Lacticaseibacillus paracasei subsp. paracasei: one gene and its partner. The protein of the gene in region 1 interacts with the protein of each later gene in a pairwise test. Links are inferred from orthologs where the notes say so. Each region holds a gene or a part of one and is shown on either strand. Other genes may lie near its edges. The genes, in order: LBPC_RS01615 and ileS.

Evidence for each region.
Region 2: the proteins of LBPC_RS01615 (region 1) and ileS interact in binary tests that used the Escherichia coli proteins (3 or more experiments, as listed by UniProt). The link is inferred for Lacticaseibacillus paracasei subsp. paracasei from one-to-one orthologs.

The regions. Positions count from the first base shown.
Region 1 is NZ_AP012541.1:323,017-330,830, reverse strand. The notes cover bases 8-2,956. They hold LBPC_RS01615 (D-ribose ABC transporter substrate-binding protein), read right to left. Parts: upstream 1,988-2,956; coding sequence 1,028-1,987; downstream 8-1,027. Other genes in these bases: LBPC_RS01610 (ABC transporter permease subunit), read right to left, coding at 2,044-2,956; rbsK (ribokinase), read right to left, coding at 8-888. In the rest of the region: more of rbsK, read right to left, coding at 1-7; more of LBPC_RS01610, read right to left, coding at 2,957-3,024; LBPC_RS01605 (sugar ABC transporter ATP-binding protein), read right to left, coding at 3,008-4,510; rbsD (D-ribose pyranase), read right to left, coding at 4,682-5,074; ribose utilization transcriptional repressor RbsR, read right to left, coding at 5,134-6,141; LBPC_RS01590 (hypothetical protein), read right to left, coding at 6,522-6,767; LBPC_RS01585 (APC family permease), read right to left, coding at 7,075-7,814. UniProt on the Escherichia coli protein: Part of the ABC transporter complex RbsABC involved in ribose import. Binds ribose. Also serves as the primary chemoreceptor for chemotaxis.
Region 2 is NZ_AP012541.1:1,268,632-1,282,360, forward strand. The notes cover bases 5,698-8,992. They hold ileS (isoleucine--tRNA ligase), read left to right. Parts: upstream 5,698-6,005; coding sequence 6,006-8,792; downstream 8,793-8,992. Other genes in these bases: LBPC_RS06360 (DivIVA domain-containing protein), read left to right, coding at 5,698-5,759; LBPC_RS06370 (cold shock domain-containing protein), read left to right, coding at 8,805-8,992. In the rest of the region: LBPC_RS06330 (cell division protein FtsQ/DivIB), read left to right, coding at 1-612; cell division protein FtsA, read left to right, coding at 722-2,068; cell division protein FtsZ, read left to right, coding at 2,093-3,352; LBPC_RS06345 (cell division protein SepF), read left to right, coding at 3,370-3,825; LBPC_RS06350 (YggT family protein), read left to right, coding at 3,837-4,130; LBPC_RS06355 (YlmH family RNA-binding protein), read left to right, coding at 4,137-4,916; more of LBPC_RS06360, read left to right, coding at 4,974-5,697; more of LBPC_RS06370, read left to right, coding at 8,993-9,026; LBPC_RS06375 (phosphate ABC transporter substrate-binding protein PstS family protein), read right to left, coding at 9,163-10,068; LBPC_RS06380 (MFS transporter), read left to right, coding at 10,244-11,680; LBPC_RS06385 (toxic anion resistance protein), read right to left, coding at 11,776-12,987; LBPC_RS06390 (5-bromo-4-chloroindolyl phosphate hydrolysis family protein), read right to left, coding at 12,984-13,646. UniProt on the Escherichia coli protein: Catalyzes the attachment of isoleucine to tRNA(Ile). As IleRS can inadvertently accommodate and process structurally similar amino acids such as valine, to avoid such errors it has two additional distinct tRNA(Ile)-dependent editing activities.

The DNA of each region.
Region 1 (7,814 bases):
CGGAATGGACGGGAAGGCGCCAAGTTTCTGAACCGTGAAAGAACTTGCCATGCTGGCGTAGGTCGCAGCGGTGACAATGTTCTTGAGGTCTGTCTGCAAGACGCTTGCCAAGGCACCAATGAACGTGTCGCCCGCGGCGGTGGTGTCGACAGCCTTGACTTTAAAGGCTGGCACGATGGTTGCTTCGCCATCCAGCGAGATGAAGGAGCCTTTTGATCCTAAAGTGATGATCACCCCGCGAATGCCTAATTCATGATAATAAGCTGCCGAAGCCCGCATGCTGTCTTCATCTACCACCGGAATGCCGGTGATCAGCTCGCTTTCGGTTTCGTTCGGTGCGATGAGATCCACATTTTTCAGCAAGGCTGCTGGCAAATCCTTCTGTGCTGGCGCTGGGTTTAAGATGGTCATCTTCCCAGCGGCTTTGGCAATTTTGAAGGCCTCTGCCGTCGCATCCACCGGTGTTTCAAATTCCGCGACCACAAAGTCGGCAGACTGAATCAAGTCGGCTGCTCGTTGCACATCTGCTGGTGTCACCTCAAAATTAGCGCCATGCTGGATGATAATGGAATTTTGGCCAGAGGCTTGCAGCAAAATGTAAGCCTGACCGGTTTGCGTGCCAACCGTTGTCGCCACATATTGGGTGTCGATTTGGTTCTTGACAAGTTCACCGCGCATGAAGGCAGCGTTGGCATCGTCACCAACTCGGCCAATAAAACTGGTTTTGGCCCCCGAACGCGCAGCCGCAACTGCTTGATTCGCACCTTTACCGCCAGCCGCTTGTGAAAAGGTGTCCATTTTGATCGTTTCTCCCGGTTGTGGCAACCGTTGAATGTGCAAGATGCTATCCACATTGATACTGCCGATGACAACAACATGATTAGGCATAAGATTTCCTCCAATTGAAACGCGCTCGCTCGTCCAGAAAACGGCCTGCTCACGCTCTAATTAAAAAGGGCCGATAAGTCGGCCCCCTTTTCTAACTTAACTACCAAAGTGCCGGTTAATTTTAAGCGTAGCATGAAGCTTACTTGTTCGCATCCTCGGTTGTCACAAGTGACAATGGTGATTCAACGTTCTTCTTCACCGTTTTACCGTTGAAATGATCATAGGCTGCTTGTAAAGCCAATCGGCCCATTTCTTCTGGCTTCTGGGCAACCGTTGCAGCCATGTCGCCGGCCTTAACGGCTTTAATCCCGTCCGCTTCGCCATCGAACCCGACAATGGTGATCTTTTTACCAGCGGCTTTGACTGCTTGAACCGCCCCTAATGCCATTTCATCATTTTGCGAGAAGATACCGACAATGTCACCATTACCCTGCAAAATATTTTCGGTAACGGTCAGCCCTTTAGCGCGGTCGAAGCCGGCTGTTTGCTTGGACACGATATCGAGTTTGCCTTTAGCAGCGCCATCGAACCCTTTACCACGTTCACGGGTTGCGGATGCACCTGGAATGCCTTGCAATTCAGCAATTTTAGCGTCTTTACCAAGTTTTTCGATCATATACTTAGCCGCCATTTGGCCACCTTTTGTGGAGTTAGAAGCGACTAAGGTCAAAACTTTACCGCCGTCACTCGACCGATCAACGGTGATCACCGGGATGCCGGCATCATTGGCATCTTTAACGGCTGGTGTAATGGCACTTGAGTCAACTGGGTTGATGATCAGCACATCAACCTTCTTTTGAATTAAATCTTCAATGTTACTGTTTTGCTTAGCGGTATCATTTTGAGCATCGGAAACTTGAACATTGGTTTTGTTCTTTTTGGCTAAATCTTGGATCCCATTACGAACAGAAACGAAGAATGGATTGGACAGCGTTGAAAGTGAGACGCCAACTTTCAGATCTTTGGGCGCTTTCTTGGTCACTTTTGTGTTGCTGTCCGATTTGGAGCTGAGTCCTGTGCCGCCGCATGCGGTTAAGGTGAATAAAGCTGCCGTCGCAACAACAGCGACCATTAAAAAGCGTTTGAGTGATTGTTTCATGTCAATTTCTCCCCCTAGAGTTTTGTCTTTTGCCGCGAGCCCGCGCTCACGTTTTGTTACCCATTATTAGAAGACCGGCGATCGAGCAGAACCGCAATCAAGATCACGATCCCTTTGACAATCTGCTGGTAGAAACTAGAAATGCCCAGTAAGTTCATCCCGTTGTTCAGTGTGCCGATGATCAACGCACCAATCAGCGTGCCGAAAATGCGGCCTTTGCCTCCGGCCAGCGATGTGCCGCCAAGGACGACAGCGGCGATGGCATCCATTTCGTAGGATGTCCCGGCATCTGGTTGCGCGGAGCTTAACCGTGATGTCAGGATGATACCGGCAATAGCAGCCATTAACCCAGAAATCGTGTAAATCAGCATGGTGACCATTTTGGTGCGTACCCCAGCGATCCGGGCAGCCGTTTCATTGCCACCCAAGGCATAGGTTTTCCGACCAAAAGAGGTCTTGTGTAGCAGGACGAATAGCACACCGTAAGCCACGAGCATGATGATAATCGGGAATGGAATGCCAAACAGATACCCGCGGCCCATGAACTGGAATAAGAAACTGCTGTTCATTTTCGCGCCAGTGATGGGATTCCCGTTGGTGAACACATACGTGGCCCCACGGAAAATGGTCATGGTCGCCAAGGTCGCAATAAATGGCGCGGCTTTCCCATAAGCGATCAGGATACCATTCAGCAAGCCGAAAATGGCGCCGAGGACGAGGCCTGCCAGTAACGCAAGCGGGGCCGCAAAACCGCTGGCAAGCATGGACGCTGTGACTGCCCCTGATAAAGCCAAGATTGAACCGACAGACAAGTCAATGCCGCCGGTCAAAATCACGAAGGTCATCCCGAAGGCAATCACTGCGTTAATCGAGACTTGCCGTAACAGGTTTAATAGGTTAGCCGGTGATACAAAGGTGGGACTCATGATCGTCACGAGAATGACCAATACCACCAGTGCCAATAACGGTCCTAGCCGACTAAATATTTTCTTCACATCAATTTTGCTACTTGTTTTTGCTTTAGATTGCTCCTGCATGCTCTTCCACTCCCCCTGTTGCCAGTGTCATGATCGACTCTTGCGTCGCGGTTTTTCCATCTAAAATGCCAGTGATTTTGCCTTCATACACAACAGCAATGCGATCACTCATGCCCAATACTTCCGGCAAGTCGCTGGAGATCATGATGATCGCCACGTGCCGATCGGTTAGTTCATTCATCAAGTCATAAATTTCGCGTTTTGCCCCGACATCCACACCACGCGTTGGTTCATCGAGAATCAACACTTTTGAGCCGGAACCGATCCATTTAGCCAAAACGACTTTTTGCTGATTGCCGCCGCTAAGACTGCCTGCGGAGACATCCGGTCCCATCGCCTTGACTGTAAGCCTTTTCATTAACATCCGAACAAATTCATCTGTTGCCTTATCATCCACTAAGCCATGTTTGACGAAGCCATCAATTGAAGGCAAAACGATATTGTCATGCAACGAATCTTCTAGAATAAGCCCTTCATCTTTCCGATTTTCGGTTAAAAAGCCGATGTTATGGCGAATAGCATCTTGCGGATCGCGAATTTTGACCGGCTTGCCGTCTAATAAAATTTCACCAGACTGGTATTTATCAATGCCGAAAATTGCCCGCATGATCTCCGTTCGACCCGCGCCCATCAATCCTGAAAAACCAAGAATTTCACCTTGATGCACCGTAAAGCTGACATCCTTGAACACGCCATTTTCGGTCAAGCCTTTGACTTCCATCGCCACTGGCCCGTGATCAGGCGTACGATCCGGATAAAAATCGTCAATCTCGCGACCAACCATGTCCTTGACTAGTTGTTTCATGGTGACATCTTTGGTGGCGTATTCGGTGATTGACAGACCATCACGCATCACGGTAACTTTGTCAGCAATTTCAAAAATTTCTTCCATCCGGTGTGAGATATAGATAAAGCCCACGCCTTTTTCCTTGAGCCGCCGCACCACCCCGAAAAGCTGGTCAATTTCCGTTTCGGTCAAGGCTGCAGTCGGTTCATCCATGATGATAATTTTGGCATCGGTCATGAGTGACTTAGCGATTTCAACCATTTGCTGACGCCCAACACTCAAGTTGCCGATTGGTTGTTCAACATCAAGTTTGGCGCCGAGCAGACTAAGATAATGTGCCGCCTGTTCGCGCATTGCCTTATTGTCCATTAAGCCAAACTTGGTGCGCAGTTCCTTATTCAAAAACATGTTGTCGACCACGGAGATCTCTAGAAAATTATTCATTTCCTGATGAATAAAACTGATGCCATGCTGTTCGGCTTCCATCGGCCCTGAATACGTGGTTGGCTGACCATCCACCAGAATCTCGCCACTGTTTGCTTGATACAAACCAGTCAGAATATTCATCAAGGTCGATTTTCCGGCCCCATTTTCGCCCATCAACGCATGAACTTCACCTGACTCAACGGTGAAATCAACGCCTTCAAGGACCCGATTGGCGCCAAAACTCTTGGTGATCTTCTTCATTTCGATCTTCATTGTGATTCCCCCAAGTACATGCTGGTGCTTGCTTTTTCTAAACGCGTTCGCCTTGCGCAGAAATCTGCTCATAAGTAGCCTCAAGCCTAAAAGCCATTTAGGCTTGAGGCTACTTATGCTCCGGTTTCTAATCGCGCCAGTTCACGCTCTCTAAACGGTCTGGCTCACGCTCTAAAAAACAACGCCGCTTTCCAATAAAATATTCGAATAAGGTGTCATTTCGCCAGTGCGGACGAAGGCTTTGGTTTTGCTGAGGTCTTGTTTCATTTGATCATGTGGTATAAAGGCGATTGGCACATCGATGAGTTGCTGTATTTGCTTGAGTTGTTCCGGATTTTCAGTTTTGATTTCTTCTGCCAGATAAACCTTTTGGACTTGCAATTCTGATAAAACATTCTTCAGAACATCAATAAAACTCGGCAGATTTTTTGAAACAGCTAGATCAATTTTCCAGGTATCTTCTGGCACCGGCATCCCGGCATCCCCGATTCCCAGTAGATCAAAGTGCCCCATATCGGCAATGACTTGTGACAGTTGCGTGTTAATAACCGTTCCTTTTTTCAATCAAAACGCCTCCTCTTATTCGGCTTCTGCACCCTATTTTTTAAGATGCACGTTATGCTTTAAATCCGTTTTGTCGATCCGCGCTCAATCAACTTCACTGGCAGTTCAATCACGTTGCGATCTTGATGGTCACCAGCCATCTGGGCCAGCAACATGTCGATCGCGCGTTGGCCAAGTTCGTCAATTGGTTGCGCAATCGTGGTTAACCCGGGGGTCATGAATCGCGCCTGTGAGACATCATCGAAGCCAACTACCGCGTAGTCCTCTGGAATCCGCTTATGATGCTCATACAACCCGCGGTAAACACCGCTTGCGACATCATCATTGATCGCAATAATAGCAGTAGCATCAGTTTTGACTATCTGGTCGACAGCCTGGCGCCCGCCTTCCGGATCAAATGTTGCGCGGGAGATTAACTGCGGATCAAGTGCAACATTATGTAAATCGAACGCATGTTGATAACCAGCGAGACGATCCCGCAGATTAAAGGTCAGCGGCTCTGGCAATACTAGCGCAATCCGGCGGTGACCACGTTTAATGAGATGGTCAGCGACAAGAAAACCTGCATGAAAATCATCAATACGAATGCTGTCGCCAGATGTCAGCGTGGTAGCCTGATCCATAAAGACCATTGGCAGATGGAGCTGATCTTCCACTTTTTGAACGATCTCCTGTGACGCTTCTGGCGCCGCCAAAATCAAACCACGCTGAGTACCGCCTAAAAACTGACGAATAAAATAATCAACATTCTCATGGAAACCATTAATTGAAAAGATTTGTGGAAAGAGTCCCTGTGGAATGGCTGCCTTTTCGACACTGACCACAAAACTCGCGAAGAAGGGATTCATGATATCAGGTATCACAACCCCAATTGAGTTGCCACGCTTACCAACCAGCCCACGGGCAAAGAAATCCGGTTCATAACCCAACGCCTTCTTGGCAGCAAGCACCCGTTTTCGCGATTTTTCGCTAAACCGTTCCCCTTTACCATTTAAGATTTGTGAAACGGTTGTGACTGACAAACCAGTTTCCTTTGCCACATCAGTAATCGAAATCTTCTTTTTCATGCTGTCCACGACCTAAATCATTTGCTAGGTAAAACGTTTTACTTAATCTTGCAAGATCAGCTTAACCTGATTTTGGAAGCGCTGTCAACTGCCAAGATTCATTTCTCATGAAACAAAATAGGCTAATATGAGCATAAAGAGGGCATATCCTGTATAAAGACTGCCTCATCAAATACTAAAAAGTGTGTTTATAAAACTTAGGCCAAAATTCGGGAACTGCTAGTTGAGAGACGCATCTGTATTGGGTCTTTCGTTTTTCTGTTGTATAACAGATTTTCTTATTGACGCCGAGTCACTCGTGAAACGGTGTATAAGCTTGTGGAACTTTTTTAATAAAAAAAGCAACCACCTTCCTTTTAGCGTGAAAGGTGGTTGCTTAGTCACATATCCGATTTCTGCCTTTTGAAGAAGCTGATAAAGCGCTTCATTTCATCTTTTTTCAACGCTAGCAATGTGACTATGAGGACAATGATGTAGATGACAGCAGCCAAAATGCCCGACAACACCAAATCCTCTTGAAAACCGGGAATTGGCATAATTAGGAAAACCATAAACGCACCTGATACCAAAAACGCTATTGCTGTCGCTGCAAAATCTTTCCAATCACTTCTCAACTCATTAGACATCATTCTGACCCTGTTCTTGCTTCATGCCTTCAATATGCAAATTTATCATAAGCCAATTCACTTTGTTCATGGATTATTCTCCCTTTGACATTTAGATTGCGTGCTAGTCTGTTCAAGAAGAATGTACAATACAAATCAAAGTGATGGCACTTCCTTTTTTAAACGTCGTCAATAGACCGATAATCGTCGAAATTGCCATCATTATTGTCCTTTGACTACAAAAATGTCATTAAATTTTGAATGCGTATTCAAAAATGATGAAACATCACCCGCAACAGCGTGGTGACGCCTCATCATTTAGATTGGCTTACATGAGCCGTTCTTTTTTAACATCACGCCTTGCTAACAGCGGCATGATGAAGCCAAAACCGAAGAGTACCATCACGGAGATGATATTCATCACCAGTTGATGGGTCCAGCCATTGGTTCCGAAAACAACTTCCTGTGGTAAGAAACCAAGCGTCGCACAGATAAAGGTGAAGACAAAACACCAACCGCCAACTAGATAAGCACCGGCCTTACTTTTGATGAAGGTATAGCCGGAAGTGAACTTGTCTGCTTGCGCCCGCAACGCCAAGAAAGCCACAAAGACAAGCGCCGTTTTGTATGGCGATACAATACCATTCAAATTCAGTAACCAGTTGAAGATGGCATTAATATTCGGCAGCGTCCCTGACAGCAACAGCAAGAACAGGCAAAGTGAGGCGGTAAAAATATAACTATGGATTGGCCGACCTTGCTTGTTTTTCTGCAACAACCATTTAGGCATGAACCGCATGGCGGTGTCGGCTGACAATACCCGGCTGGAAGCATCAATCAACACCGCTAGCTGGGCGAGCATGAAGAGTAATTGCGTGATGGCAAACAAATACATCAGCACTTTGCCCCATCCCCACGCCTGACCAAGCATGGAAAAGGCATAATAAGCGCCATTCATTTTGAGATCATCTGGCAGATGGTTGGCATTGAACCAAACGCCTAATGCCAGCGATCCAAAAATCACCAAAAAACCGGTCATGAGCGCCAGAGCCCACATGGCTTTAGGAA
Region 2 (13,729 bases), 950 kb from region 1 along the record:
GGGCTTGTGAGTGTGCAGGGTGTGCGGACCGTGCCTGATCAGCAGGTGATTAATGCCACAAAATTGTCGGATGATGATTTGATGTTAAGCGTTATATTGCATAAAAAAGCGATCGCTCAACGTGTTCAAGATTCTTTACCAGAAATTAAACAAGCGAGTCTGACGTTTACCGGCTTGAATCATATTGTTATCAAAACCAGCGAGTATGAGACGATCGGTTACGTCTATCAGAAGCATACTTATCACAAGATTTTGATAACCGGCAAAGTGCTGAAGAACGGGACGCAGACGCCAGTTGACACTTACCCTGTTTTTTCAGGCTTCACAGCGAAGGAATTGCCGCAGATGATTTCCTTGCTGCAGCAGTTTCCAAAGGCCATTCAGCGAGACATTTCCGAAATCGATGCTAGTCGTGGTGACGCAAATCCTTACCAGATCTCGATGAACATGAACGACGGTTATCGCGTGATTGCCGATTCGCGAACAATTGCTAACAAAATCAAGTATTATCCGGCAATTGTTTCACAGGTTAAGAAAAAAGGTGTTATCGATTTAGAAGTTGGGGCATTTTGGCGGGCATACTCAAGTGCGGAAAAGTCGTCAAACGACTGATTTTGTAAGGTTTGTTTTCTCAAGGCAAATCGAGTGTGTTACACTGATAATGGCACCATTCAATTATGAAATTAACCTATTAAACGTTACACAAGGAGGTTCCCGATACATGGATAATCAAGGTATTTACGTTGGACTTGATATCGGAACCACCTCAATAAAAGTCATTGTTGCCGAAACAGTAAAGGGACAAATGAATGTTATTGGTGTGGGAAGTCAGCGATCGGAAGGCGTGAGCCGCGGGGTGATCGTTGATATCGATAAGGCAGTTGCCGTCATTCGTGCGGCCGTTGCCCAAGCTGAAGACAAGGCAAATATCAAGATCGATCGGGTCGTTGCTGGCATTCCCGCCAACATGCTGCAGATTGAACAAGTTTCCGGGATGATCGCGGTCGGTGAAGAGAATAAAGAAATTTCCGACAACGATGTTCGCAGCGTGGCAGCGGCAGCATTGGTCCGCAACTTACCACCAGAGCGTGAAACATTATCATTAGTCCCGACCGAGTTTATCGTAGATGGTTTTGATGATATTAAAGATCCGCGTGGTATGTTGGGCGTTCGGCTTGAGATGCGTGGCATCATGTTAACTGTTCCTAAGACCGTGATTCATAACACGAAGAAAGCCATTGAAAAGGCGGGTCTTCGAGTTGGCGGTTTGGTGATTTCGCCTTTGGCCATTGGTCGTTTGGCCTTAACCGATGGTGAACAAGATTTTGGCACTGTTTTGATTGACATGGGTGGTGGTCAAAGCACCGCTGCCGTGATCCATGACCGTAAGCTTAAGTTTACGTCGGTGGATCAAGAAGGCGGCGAGTATATCACTAAAGATATTTCAGTTGTCCTCAACACGAGTTTTACGGACGCTGAGAAACTCAAGCGTGAATATGGCAATGCTGATTCACTGGCAACGAGTGAGGAAGAGACTTTTCCTGTAACGGTTGTTGGCAAACACGAGCCAGCGATGATCTCTGAAAAATACCTTTCCGAGATTATCGAGGCGCGAGTGGCGCAAATCTTTAAACGTCTGAACAAAGCGTTGGACGCTGTTAATGCGCTTGATTTACCCGGCGGCATTGTGATTACTGGCGGCACTACGGCGTTGCCAGGCGTGACGGAATTGGCTCAGGACATTTTCGGCCGACCGGTCAAACGGTTTATTCCCGATGATATGGGGTTGCGTCACCCATCGTTTACTGAAGGGCTTGCCCTTATCAAATATGCTGCCCAGATGACAGATATTGAAATGCTGGTCTCCAGCGTCTTGCCGACACCATTCATGGTTGATGGCGCCGATGTCCGTCCACAACCACAAAGTAAGCAGCCAGAGCAACCGGCTGCCGCTGTGGACCAAGGCAATCAGCGATTACTTAAGCGCAAGCAGGAAAAACAACCGGATAAACCAAAATCCAAGGAGCCTTCAGCATTACGCCGGTTCTTTGGCAATTTCTTTGAATAAATCTCGATCCTAGGAGGAACACGAATGGATTTTCAAATGGACGCACAAAATGAAAAAGGCGCCAACATTAAAGTAATCGGTGTCGGCGGTGCAGGCGGCAATGCGATTAATCGCATGATCGCCGAAGATGTTAAAGGTGTTGAGTTCATTGCGGCGAACACTGATTTGCAGGCTTTGAATGCCAGCAACGCTGAAACCAAGATCCAACTCGGGCCTAAATTGACCCGCGGCCTAGGTGCCGGTTCCAATCCGGAGATCGGGCAAAAGGCTGCTGAAGAAAGCGAAGAAGCCATCGGTGCTGCGCTGCAAGGTGCAGATATGATTTTTGTTACCGCTGGTATGGGCGGTGGTTCTGGCACAGGAGCAGCGCCGATTGTTGCCAAAATTGCCAAAGACCAAGGTGCCTTGACTGTCGGCGTGGTTACCCGTCCCTTTACTTTTGAAGGCCCTAAGCGCGCAAAGAATGCGACAGAGGGCATTGCACAACTGAAAGAGCATGTGGATACCTTGGTGATTATTGCCAACAACCGTCTACTTGAGATTGTCGACAAGAAGACGCCGATGCTTGAAGCGTTCCATGCTGCTGATAATGTGTTACGCCAAGGTGTTCAAGGTATTTCCGATCTGATCACCAGCCCTGGTTACGTTAACTTGGACTTTGCCGATGTGAAAACAGTCATGGCTAACCAAGGATCTGCTTTGATGGGGATTGGGAGTGCTACGGGTGAAAACCGTACCGTTGAAGCGACTAAAAAAGCCATCTCAAGTCCACTGCTTGAAGTAAATATTAGCGGTGCCAAACAGGTACTGTTAAACATCACTGGCGGCCCAGATTTGAGCTTGTTCGAAGCTCAAGATGCTTCCCAGATTGTGGCCGACTCGGCTAAAGATGATGTTAATATCATCTTCGGGACATCCATCAACGAGGAACTTGGCGATGAAGTCGTCGTGACGGTCATTGCGACAGGGATCGAAGAAGATCCCCGTCAGGAACCTTCACGTCGCAACGTTGCTAAGAACCGTACAACGGATCAAGATAATCAAGGCGGCGGTTATCGCCCAGCCTATGCTGATAGTGACGCCAACGAGAATCGGCAGGCAAAAAGCGATGATCCGTTTGGCAACTGGGACTTGCGGCGTGAACCAAGCAAGCGTCAGGCACCAAGCGGCGATGATATGAGCAACGCTAAGAAAAAAGATTTCGACATTTTTGAAAATCAAACTAACGCAGACGATGCTGGCGGCGATGATCAGCCACCATTCTTCAAGCGTCGGCGTCAATAGTCAGGAGGTCACGATACATGGCGTTTGAAAAGTTAGGCGAAAAATTTAGCAACTTCTTTGCCATGGACAATGAAGATGATTATCAAGACCAAGAAGACGAACAGGCGCAACAACCCGCACCAGAACAACCGGTGGACAATCATTATCGCAGCAACAAGGTGGTTTCAATGGCAACGCCCGCTGGTAAGACAGCGAAGATCGTGGTTTATGAACCGCGAGTGTACTCTGATGCCAAAGAAATCGGGTCGCATTTATTGAACAATCGGGCGGTTGTCATTAACTTTGATCGCATCGGCTCCGATGATGCGACGCGCATTGTCGATTTTTTGACAGGCACTGTGTTCGCCATTAATGGTGAGATTAAACGGGTGGGCGAGTCGATTTTCCTCGTGACCCCTGCTAACTTTGAAATTGATGGGTCACTAGCCAGCACCATTGACTCTGACGGTTTGAACCTTTCTTCGCAACATTAACGAGGTGTCAAGTGTTCAATTTACTCAATGCAATCTACCAGGTGGGCAGTTGGGCAATTTACCTTTATATCATCATGGTCTTCATTTACATTTTGATATCTTGGTTTCCCAATGCTCAAGGCTCAGCACTGGATCGCTTTTTAAGCAGATTTGTTGATCCGTTTCTGAGCATCTTTCAGCGATTCATCCCACCATTGGCTGGAATTGATTTTTCACCAATCCTAGCATTCTTTGTACTTTCACTTATTAAAATGGCTTGGACGAAATTATTTATCATGTTAGTCCAGAAGCTTGTAATCGGGTGACAACTTATGGATGCCATCTATCAGCATTTTCGAAAAGATGAAGCGGCACTGATCGACCATTTTGCGGAACTAATTGAAACCGCACGAACGGAGTACCGGCCAGTGCTGACAGACTTTACAGATCCACGTCAACGGTTGATTGCAACCAGTTTAGTAAGCGCCGATGACGATATTAAGCTCGTACATTTTGGCGGGTATCCCCACGCTGAGCGGCAACGAATCATCTTTGCACCGAGCTATTTCTCAGCAACGGCGGCTGATTTTGATATTCGGTTGTTACAGATCATTTATCCGGAGAAATTCGCCGAACTGCACCATAGTACAGTGCAAGGCACCCTACTGAACGCAGGCCTTGATCGTGATGTTTTCGGTGACATTATCACGGATGGTGACATTTGGCAGTTCTTTGTGGCCGCGCACATGCAGGATTGGGTCACAAGCAATGTTGATAAAATCGGGCGCGTGGGTGTTCATTTCACTGAACATCCGCTGGCGGATTATGTGACACCGGAAAATGACTGGGAGCCGCTCAATTTTTCAGTCAGTGCTTTACGCTTGGATACAGTTGTGGCCCACGGGTTTAACATCTCGCGTCAACGTGCCAAAACCTTAATTCAAGGCGGTAAGGTGCGTCTTAAGTTTGGTGAATCGGATGCACCGGATGCTGAAATTGCAACATCAGATATTATCTCTGTTCGAGGGTTTGGCCGCTTGCGGCTTGATGAGATTCTTGGAGAGAGTAAAAAAGGTAAACTAAGGGTCTCAGCGGCCGTGATTCATAAGTAGTCACACCGCCGAGTGCAACAATTGTCCCAGAAAACGAATTGATGAGGAGGACTATCAATGGCTTTGAGTCCACTAGACATTCACAATAAAGAATTTAGCAGCAAAATGCGCGGCTATGATAAGGACGAGGTCAATGACTTCCTTGCGCAGATCGTTAAAGATTATAGTAGCTTGATCAAGGACAACGAGGGCCTGAAAAAAGAATTGGCAGATGCCAAGGAAAAGGTTCAGTACTTCACGGATATGAAGGAAGCCTTGAATCAATCGATTATTGTCGCTCAGGAAAGTGCTGAAAAGGTTAAAAATAGCGCGCATCAGGAAGCTGATTTGATTAAGCAGCAGGCGCAGCAGGATGGTCAGGCTATTTTGAGCAAGGCCAAAGCAGATGCTGACCAGAAGTTGCATCAAGCTCAAGCTCAAACGGAACAAACCTTGCATGATGCCGCATTGAAACGTCAGAATATCTCTGTCCAAACTGAAGACCTCAAGCGACAAAGCCGGGTCTTCCGCCAACGTCTGCAAGTGATGTTGGAGTCACAGCTTGAAGTTGTGAAGAGTCCAGAGTGGAAGGAATTGCTTTCCAGTTCACCTGAAGCTGCCGATACGACCGATCCGAGTCAAGATTCGCTTGACAATGCCCACGAGGGTTTCGTAAACTCAGAGGGAGCAGTTTCCGGCGCTGATGGTACCTATACTGAGATCATTTTTCCAGATGATCAAAGTGGCGCACCAGCCTCGCAAGCAGCAGCAGATACACCGGCTAGTTCGGCGGCGGCTGAGTCAGAATCGACAAATGACAGTACCAATGATTCTGAGTCTGCAATCGATCATGATGCTCAATAACGTATGAACACGCGTCGTTTGGTGGTTCCCTTTGCAGCGAGTCAGGAAGTGGGTGTGAGCCTGACAAGTACCGCTGAACGATATCAGTTCACAGTTGTCCTGCCGAAGTTGGTAAGCGGGACCGGTTGATCACCGTTAGTCAATCACTGAGGGGGACTTGTTCCCTGAAGTTAGGTGGTACCACGTTTGCTCGTCCTAATATTAGGGCGGGCTTTTTTGATTTCAATTAATAAAGGAGCGGGTCACGTGAAAATTAAAGATACCTTGAACATGGGTAAAACCAGTTTCCCAATGCGCGCTGGTTTACCGAAGAATGAACCGATTTGGCAGAAAAAGTGGGATGAGGACCACGTCTATGAGCAACGCCAAAAATTAAATGAAGGCAAGCCAACGTTTATGCTACATGATGGCCCGCCATTTGCGAATGGCAATATTCATATGGGTCACGCCTTGAATAAGATCAGTAAAGATATTATTGTTCGCTACAAATCCATGAATGGCTTCCGGGCGCCTTACGTTCCTGGTTGGGATACTCACGGATTGCCGATTGAACAGCAACTAGCGAAACAAGGTGTGAAGCGCAAGGAAATGTCGATGACCGATTATCGTGAACTTTGTCGGCAGTTTGCCATGCAGGAAATCGATAAACAGCGCACTGACTTTAAACGCCTAGGCGTGATGGGTGACTGGGAACATCCTTACATTACGCTGCAGCATCATTATGAAGCCAGTGAAATTCGGGTTTTTGGTGCCATGGCGAAAAAGGGCTACATCTATCATGGCTTGAAGCCGGTTTACTGGTCATGGTCATCTGAATCGACTCTGGCTGAAGCCGAGATTGAATATCACGATGATAAATCACCATCCATTTACGTTGCCTTTAAAGTTGTGGATGGCAAGGGCTTACTTGACACTGATACCTATCTGGTCATCTGGACCACCACACCTTGGACCATTCCGGCTAACTATGGGATTACGGTTAATCCGCGGTTCGATTACGTTCAGGTTCAAGTTGGCGACAAAAAGTACGTGGTTGCTGCCGAATTACTTGATCGCGTAGCTGAAGAAATTGGCTGGGAAAATCCGAAGATCCTGAAAACCTTTAAGGGCACGGATATGGATAAAATGACTGCTCAGCATCCTTTATATGATCGCACGAGTCTTGTCATGAATGCTGATCATGTCACGTTGGATGCTGGGACTGGACTTGTCCATACAGCGCCTGGTCATGGGGAAGATGACTACAAAGTCGGGGTTAAATACGGCTTGCCTGTCGTCTCAGTGGTTGATGCCAAAGGTTACATGAATGAATATGCGCCTGGTTTTGAAGGTGTCTTTTATGATGATGCCAACAAGCAGATCACCCAAGCACTGGCTGATAAAGGCGCCCTGCTGAAGCTTGATTTCTTCACCCATAGCTATCCGCATGACTGGCGGACAAAGAAGCCGGTTATTTTCCGGGCAACGACACAATGGTTTGCGTCAATTGATGCTTTCCGTGATCAGATTCTAAAGGCTATTGATACGGTTGACTTTAAGCCGAGCTGGGGCAAGACACGGCTGTACAATATGATTCGTGATCGTGGCGATTGGGTTATTTCCCGTCAGCGCGCATGGGGCGTGCCGTTGCCGATCTTCTATGCTGAAGATGGCGAACCGATTATTGAAGAAGAGACGATTAATCACGTTGCTGATCTGTTCGGAAAATATGGCTCAAATGTGTGGTTCGAACGAGAGGCGAAAGACTTGTTGCCAGAAGGCTATACGAATCCGCATAGTCCGAATGGTCAATTCACCAAAGAAAAAGACATCATGGATGTGTGGTTCGATTCCGGTTCCTCTCATCAGGCTGTTTTGGCGGCTCGCCCAGAGCTCAGTTTCCCAGCTGATTTGTATTTGGAAGGGTCTGATCAGTATCGCGGCTGGTTTAATTCCAGTTTGATCACCAGCGTTGCTGCCACTGGTGTCGCACCTTATCGCGGTATTTTGTCGCAAGGTTTCACCTTGGACGGCAAAGGACGCAAGATGAGTAAGAGCCTAGGTAACACGATTGTCCCGGCCACGATTGAAAAGCAGTTTGGGGCTGAAATCATCCGGCTGTGGGTCGCAACGGTTGACTCTTCCTCTGATGTGCGAGTTTCTGTAGATAACTTTGCCCAAACTTCTGAAGCTTATCGAAAGATTCGAAATACGATGCGGTTTATGGTAGCTAACACAGGCGACTTCGATCCTGAAAAAGATACGGTTGCTTATGATGAACTTGGATCAGTTGATCGTTACATGATGGTTCGCTTAAACCAAATCATCAAGCAAATCAAAACAGCTTATGATGTGTATGATTTTGCGACCGTCGAGAAGACTATCAGCAGTTTCCTTGTCAATGATCTGAGTGCTTTCTATTTGGACGTCGCTAAAGATGTTGTGTACATCGAGGCGAAAGATGATCCTAAGCGGCGTGGTATGCAAACCGTGATGTTTGCCGCCTTATTGGCCCTCACTAAGTTGATCACGCCGATTCTGCCGCATACAGCAGAAGAAGTTTGGCCATATCTCAAGCAGCCAGAAGCCTATGCTGCTTTGGCTGATATGCCAGAAGCAGAACAGTTTGATGATGAAAGCCAATTATTAGATATCTGGTCAGGCTTTATGGACTTCCGTTCTGAAGTGCAAAAGGCTTTGGAACTTGCTCGTGACAACAAAGTTATCGGGAAGTCGCTTGAAGCTGCAGTCACAGTTTATCCTTCTGAACCTGTTCGTGATATGCTGGATGACGTCGATGCCAATGTGATGCAGCTTTTGATCACAAGTCACTTCGAAATTGCGCCTGCAACTACGAAGGCACCGGCCAATGCCGAACAGTTTGATGACATGGCTGTTGTTGTAAAACATGCTGACGGCGAAGTTTGCCCACGCTGCCGAATGGTGCGTACAGATATTGGTACAGATCCAAAGTTGCCGCAATTGTGCAGCCGGTGTGCGGCTATCGTTGAGGCTAATTTCCCAGATGCTGTCACCAACGGGTTTGATAAGTAGGCGGGTGAAGACATGCAAGGACGCGTTAAAAACTTTAACGTTGACAAAGGCTATGGCTTTATTGAAGCTGAGGGGCAACCGGATATATTCGTTCACTTTTCGGCGATTAATGAACCGGGATTTAAAAGTCTGACACCCGGTGAAACGGTTGATTTCGTTATTGTTGAAGGGCCTCGGGGTCCACAAGCAGCGAATGTGACGGTTCATCGGTCTGAGGATGGTACACCGCAATAGACTTTTTGACGCCCCGTTGTCGGCTGGCGATAGGGCGCTTACGTAAATCCTAGACAGTAAAAAACACCGCGAGATCAAATCGCGGTGTTTTTGTATACAGCATTCAGTTTTTGTGGTGCAGGTTTTTAGACTTAAATTACTTGTTGATTTCTTCGATCTTACCGTCATGCGTACGGGCAACGGTCATCTGAGTAACGGGGATGTAACCGAGCTTTGGTACCAATGTCTTTTGGACATTCTTTGACTGAATATAATTGATGAAAGCTGCTGTGGAGGCGTTTGGTTTGCCTTTGGTGTACATATGTTCATAGGCCCAAATCTTCCAAGTGTTGGTGGTCACATTCTTGTCCGTTGGTTGGACATGATTAAGGGCAAGCTTTTGAACACCGTCTTTAATTGCTGAGAAGGCGAGATAGCTGATGGCACCCGGTGTTGTTGAAACCATCTGATAAACAGTACCGCTAGAATCTTGTTCCTGACTGGTTTTAACTTTATTTGTCTTGATCCCGAACTGTTCGAACGTTGCTCGTGTCCCGGAACCTTGTGCGCGGTTAATCAATACGATGGCCTGATCTTTACCACCAACTTCTTTCCAGTTAGTGATCTTGCCTTGGAAAATATCAACTAATTGCTGCGTGGAGATGTTTTTGACGCCGGCGTCCTTGTTGACAACTGGTGCAATCGCAACAACGGCTACCTGATGGTCAACCAGATCATCAGCTTTCAAATCAGATTTTTCTTGGGCAAAAATGTCTGAATTACCGATTGTAACTGAACCGGCTGCAACTTGACTCAAACCGGCGCCTGAACCACCACCTTGCACGGTGATTTCTGCTTTAGGATTGTCTGTTTGATATTGCTTAGCTGCCTGTTCAACCAAAGGCTGTAAAGCTGTTGAACCAACTGCCAAAATCTTGCTCTGCTTGATTGGGGCAGAGCTGGATTTGCTTGAACTGCTGGCGGATTTGGACCCGCAGCCTGCCAATACTAAGGTGGCGGCTAAGGCCACGGTCAAACCGACGAACAATTTCGAATGCTTCATTACTTTTCCCTCCAATACTTGAATAACCTAAGCATAAGGTTGCTGTGTAAAGACTTCGCCACGTTGCTGTAAAGAATACGTTTTACTTTTGTAAAGGCTGTAACGGTTCCTTTGAAATGGCGACAACACTCGGCGTATAATGACGCAGATAGGCTTTATTAAAGGAGCGGAACACGTGAAAAATTACATTGAGGACAAAAATGTTCAGAAAAATCGGTGGTGGATCCTAACTGCCATCGGAATGTTTACAATTATGTCGACGCTAGATGGGTCAATTGTCAACATTGCTTTGCCAGTGATGAGTCGCGATTTACATATTCCAATGAATCAAGCGGAGTGGGTGGTTTCGATTTATCTGATGATGATCTGTGGTTTGTTGCTGTTTTTTGGCCGGCTAGGTGATTCAATTGGCAAAATCAAAGTTTTCCGAGTTGGGATGGTACTATTCTTAATTGGTTCGCTTTTTGCCGGTTTCAACAATAGTCTTGCCTTGTTGCTTGCTGCGCGAATTGTTCAAGCTACCGGTGCATCTATGACCATGGCGAACAATAATGGGATCGTAACGGAGATTTTTCCAATGAATGAGCGTGGTCGCGCCTTGGGCCTGATCGGTTCCTTTGTTTCGATTGGCGCAATTGCTGGTCCTGGGATTGGTGGTTTGATTTTAGGCCAGTTGCCTTGGGGGTATATTTTTTGGATCAATATTCCGATTGGAATTGTCGCTTTGATCCTCGGAACGATTGTTTTGCCAAAAGATCTACCCAGCAGGCGCGTGCCGATTGATTGGGCTGGTTTTGTGACGTTTCTAGTCTTGATTTTGTCCCTTTTTATGGGGATCTTTTTGGGACAAGAACGCGGCTTTACCGATCCCTTCATTCTTGGGTTGTTTGCATTAGCTATCGTGGCGTTCGCTGCCTTTGTTCATATTGAAAATCATAAAACCGATCCATTGGTCAGCTTCAAGATTTTTCAAAACAGTGCGTTTACCCTGAGTTTGTTATCTGCGTTTTTTATTTTCGTCACGAACTTTTTCTTCAACGTCATTTCGCCGTTTTATCTTCAGAATGCGCGGGGATTATCACCAGAAAAAGCTGGGTACTTATTGATGATTTTTCCGATTGTGCAAGTGATTGTGGCTCCGGTGGCGGGTAGCATTGCTGATCGCATCGGTCCTTATCGCATCACAATGGTAGGGTTGGTGATCATTGTTGCCAGTCAGATTGGGTATGCTTTCTTCAATTTGCAGACATCGTTTATGTTTGTTGCGTTGATGATCGGCTTAGTTGGATTTGGCAATGGGCTGTTTCAAGCACCAAATAATACTGTGGTGATGTCGAGTGTGCCGACCCGTGATTTAGGAATTGCTGGCGGTATGAATGCGTTGGCGCGTAATTTAGGAATGGTCGTCGGCATCTCAACGGCCACCACAGTGCTGTTTTCTTCCATGAGTCATACTGCTGGGAAAAAAGTAACCACTTATCTGACTGGGCAACCGGACATTTTCATTTCTGGTATGCATGTTTCTTTTTGGGTTGCAACGGGGTTGTGCATACTAGCGGTGATTTTAACCGGCTATCGCATGTGGCAGGTACGTCATGAGACAGCTGTCTAAGTGAAAGACATAAAAAAAGCATCCCTGCCTTTTTAGCTTCATTGCGGGGATGCTTTTTTAATTGGCGAAATGTTTTTATAGCAGATAACTACTGATCAGTTGTCTGGTGTGACGTCTTTGGGGCCTTGATGACTCATATCACCGTGCGTATAATTTAGCAGTTGTTCCTTCAGTTCGCCTTCCATTTGAACCAGTTGCTTTTCGGCATTTTGGCGTTTAACCCGACCGTCTTGTTGAATCTGCAAGGTCTGTTTCAAAGTGTCAATCAAGTCGTTTTGTGTTTGCGTTAACGTCTCAATATCGACAACACCGCGTTCATTTTCCTTCGCAGTTTCAATCGAACTGATCTTCAACATGTCACTGTTCTTCTTTAACAGGTCATTGGTGGTTTGCGAGACTTGTCGCTGGGCCGTGACAGCATCTTTTTGCCGCAACAAGGTGAGGGCGATGGCCACTTGATTTTTCCACAGTGGGATCGCTGTGTTGATGCTGGCTTGAATTTTTTCGGCCAAAGCCTGATTCGTGTTTTGAATCAGGCGAATCTGGGGTGCTTGTTGAATGGTAATTTGTCGAGCCAATTGCAGATCGTAAGCACGTTTATCCAAACGTGACGCGAATTGTTTCAGATCATTGACTTGCTGAATTGCCATTTGGTCATTGGCTGCTTCGGCTGCTTTCACCGCTTCAGGAATGGTTTTGTCATTGAGTTCACGCAACTTAAGATTGGCCGCTTCAATATAAATATTCAGAGCATCAAAATAAGCTTTGTTTTGATCATATAATTCGTCTAACAGCTTGTTATCATTGAGTAACCCGCGTTGTGATGTTTCAAGGCGATTGGCAATCGTATCAATTTGAGCACCGATCTTTTGATACTTCGCAGTGATTTCATAGATTGATCGCTTGACACGGCCAAATAATTTGCGGAAAATATTATTATTTTCAGCTTTTAATTCGTCTGGGTTAGCCTCGTTCAATCTCGTCATGAGACTTGTCAAGGCATCACCGACTGCGCCGGTATCCTGACTTTGAACTTTAGTTAACATGTTTTGTGAAAAGACGCCAAGTTGTTTTTGGGCATCAGCGCCATAATTCAAAACAGTTTCGCCTTTCGTCACATCGATTTTGCTGGCTAATTCTTGTGCTTTTGCTTCTTGTTCAGCACTTAGTTTTGGCCTCGCTGTGGCCGCTGCTTGAACAGCCTCAGCCGAATTGTTGTTGGTCATTGAAGCTTCTGACGTGCTGAAAGGATCGGCCAATAAATCATCTGTCAGATTGGTTTGTTTGTCATCATTCACATTATTCACTCCGTTTCATGCACCTTATCTGGATCAAGGTGTTTTTTGGCAAGACGAACATCGCTATCGAGATCATCAAGATCATCTTTAATGAAGGCTTGATAGTCTGACTTGATTTTGCCTGCCATAGAAGTCATGGTCGAAAATGCTTTGTCTAAGGTTTCGTACGTATCTGCCGTCTTTACCTCGTGATGCGTAATCTGGGCATATTTTTGCATCAGATCCAGTAAATTAGGTACCTGCTGATAAACGAACGTGCCGGCATCGGTTAAGCGTTGTGGTGCTTGAACAAGTGCCTCAAAATAGGCATGTAGCAGGTCAACCAAATCGGTATTTAATGTGAGCGCACGCAACTTTGGTACTTCTTTTGTGAGTGCCTCGATAGTCCGAATTTGTTCGGCAAGATCTGCCATTGTTTTTCTAAAAAGTTTGATTTCCTCATCACTTAAACCGGATGCAGCATAATGTTCAGCCATCTTCGGATCAAGTGACGGGAGACTGGTTGATTTTGGCTTAGGCCGGCTTAGTTCACCGATATAGCGGGCGAAGGCAAAGACCACACCAATGGCCAAGGCGATCACCCAACGTCCGGACAGTGCACCTATTGCCGCACCCATGGCGGCCCAGAGTATAATTCGCCATATGCGAATACGTTTGCTTGTGGCCACGAGATCACTTCCTCTTTCGTTTGCATTTAGTGTAGCACACCCCCGCGGCTTGACTATCAGCCGGAAGTTGGATATTAGTAATT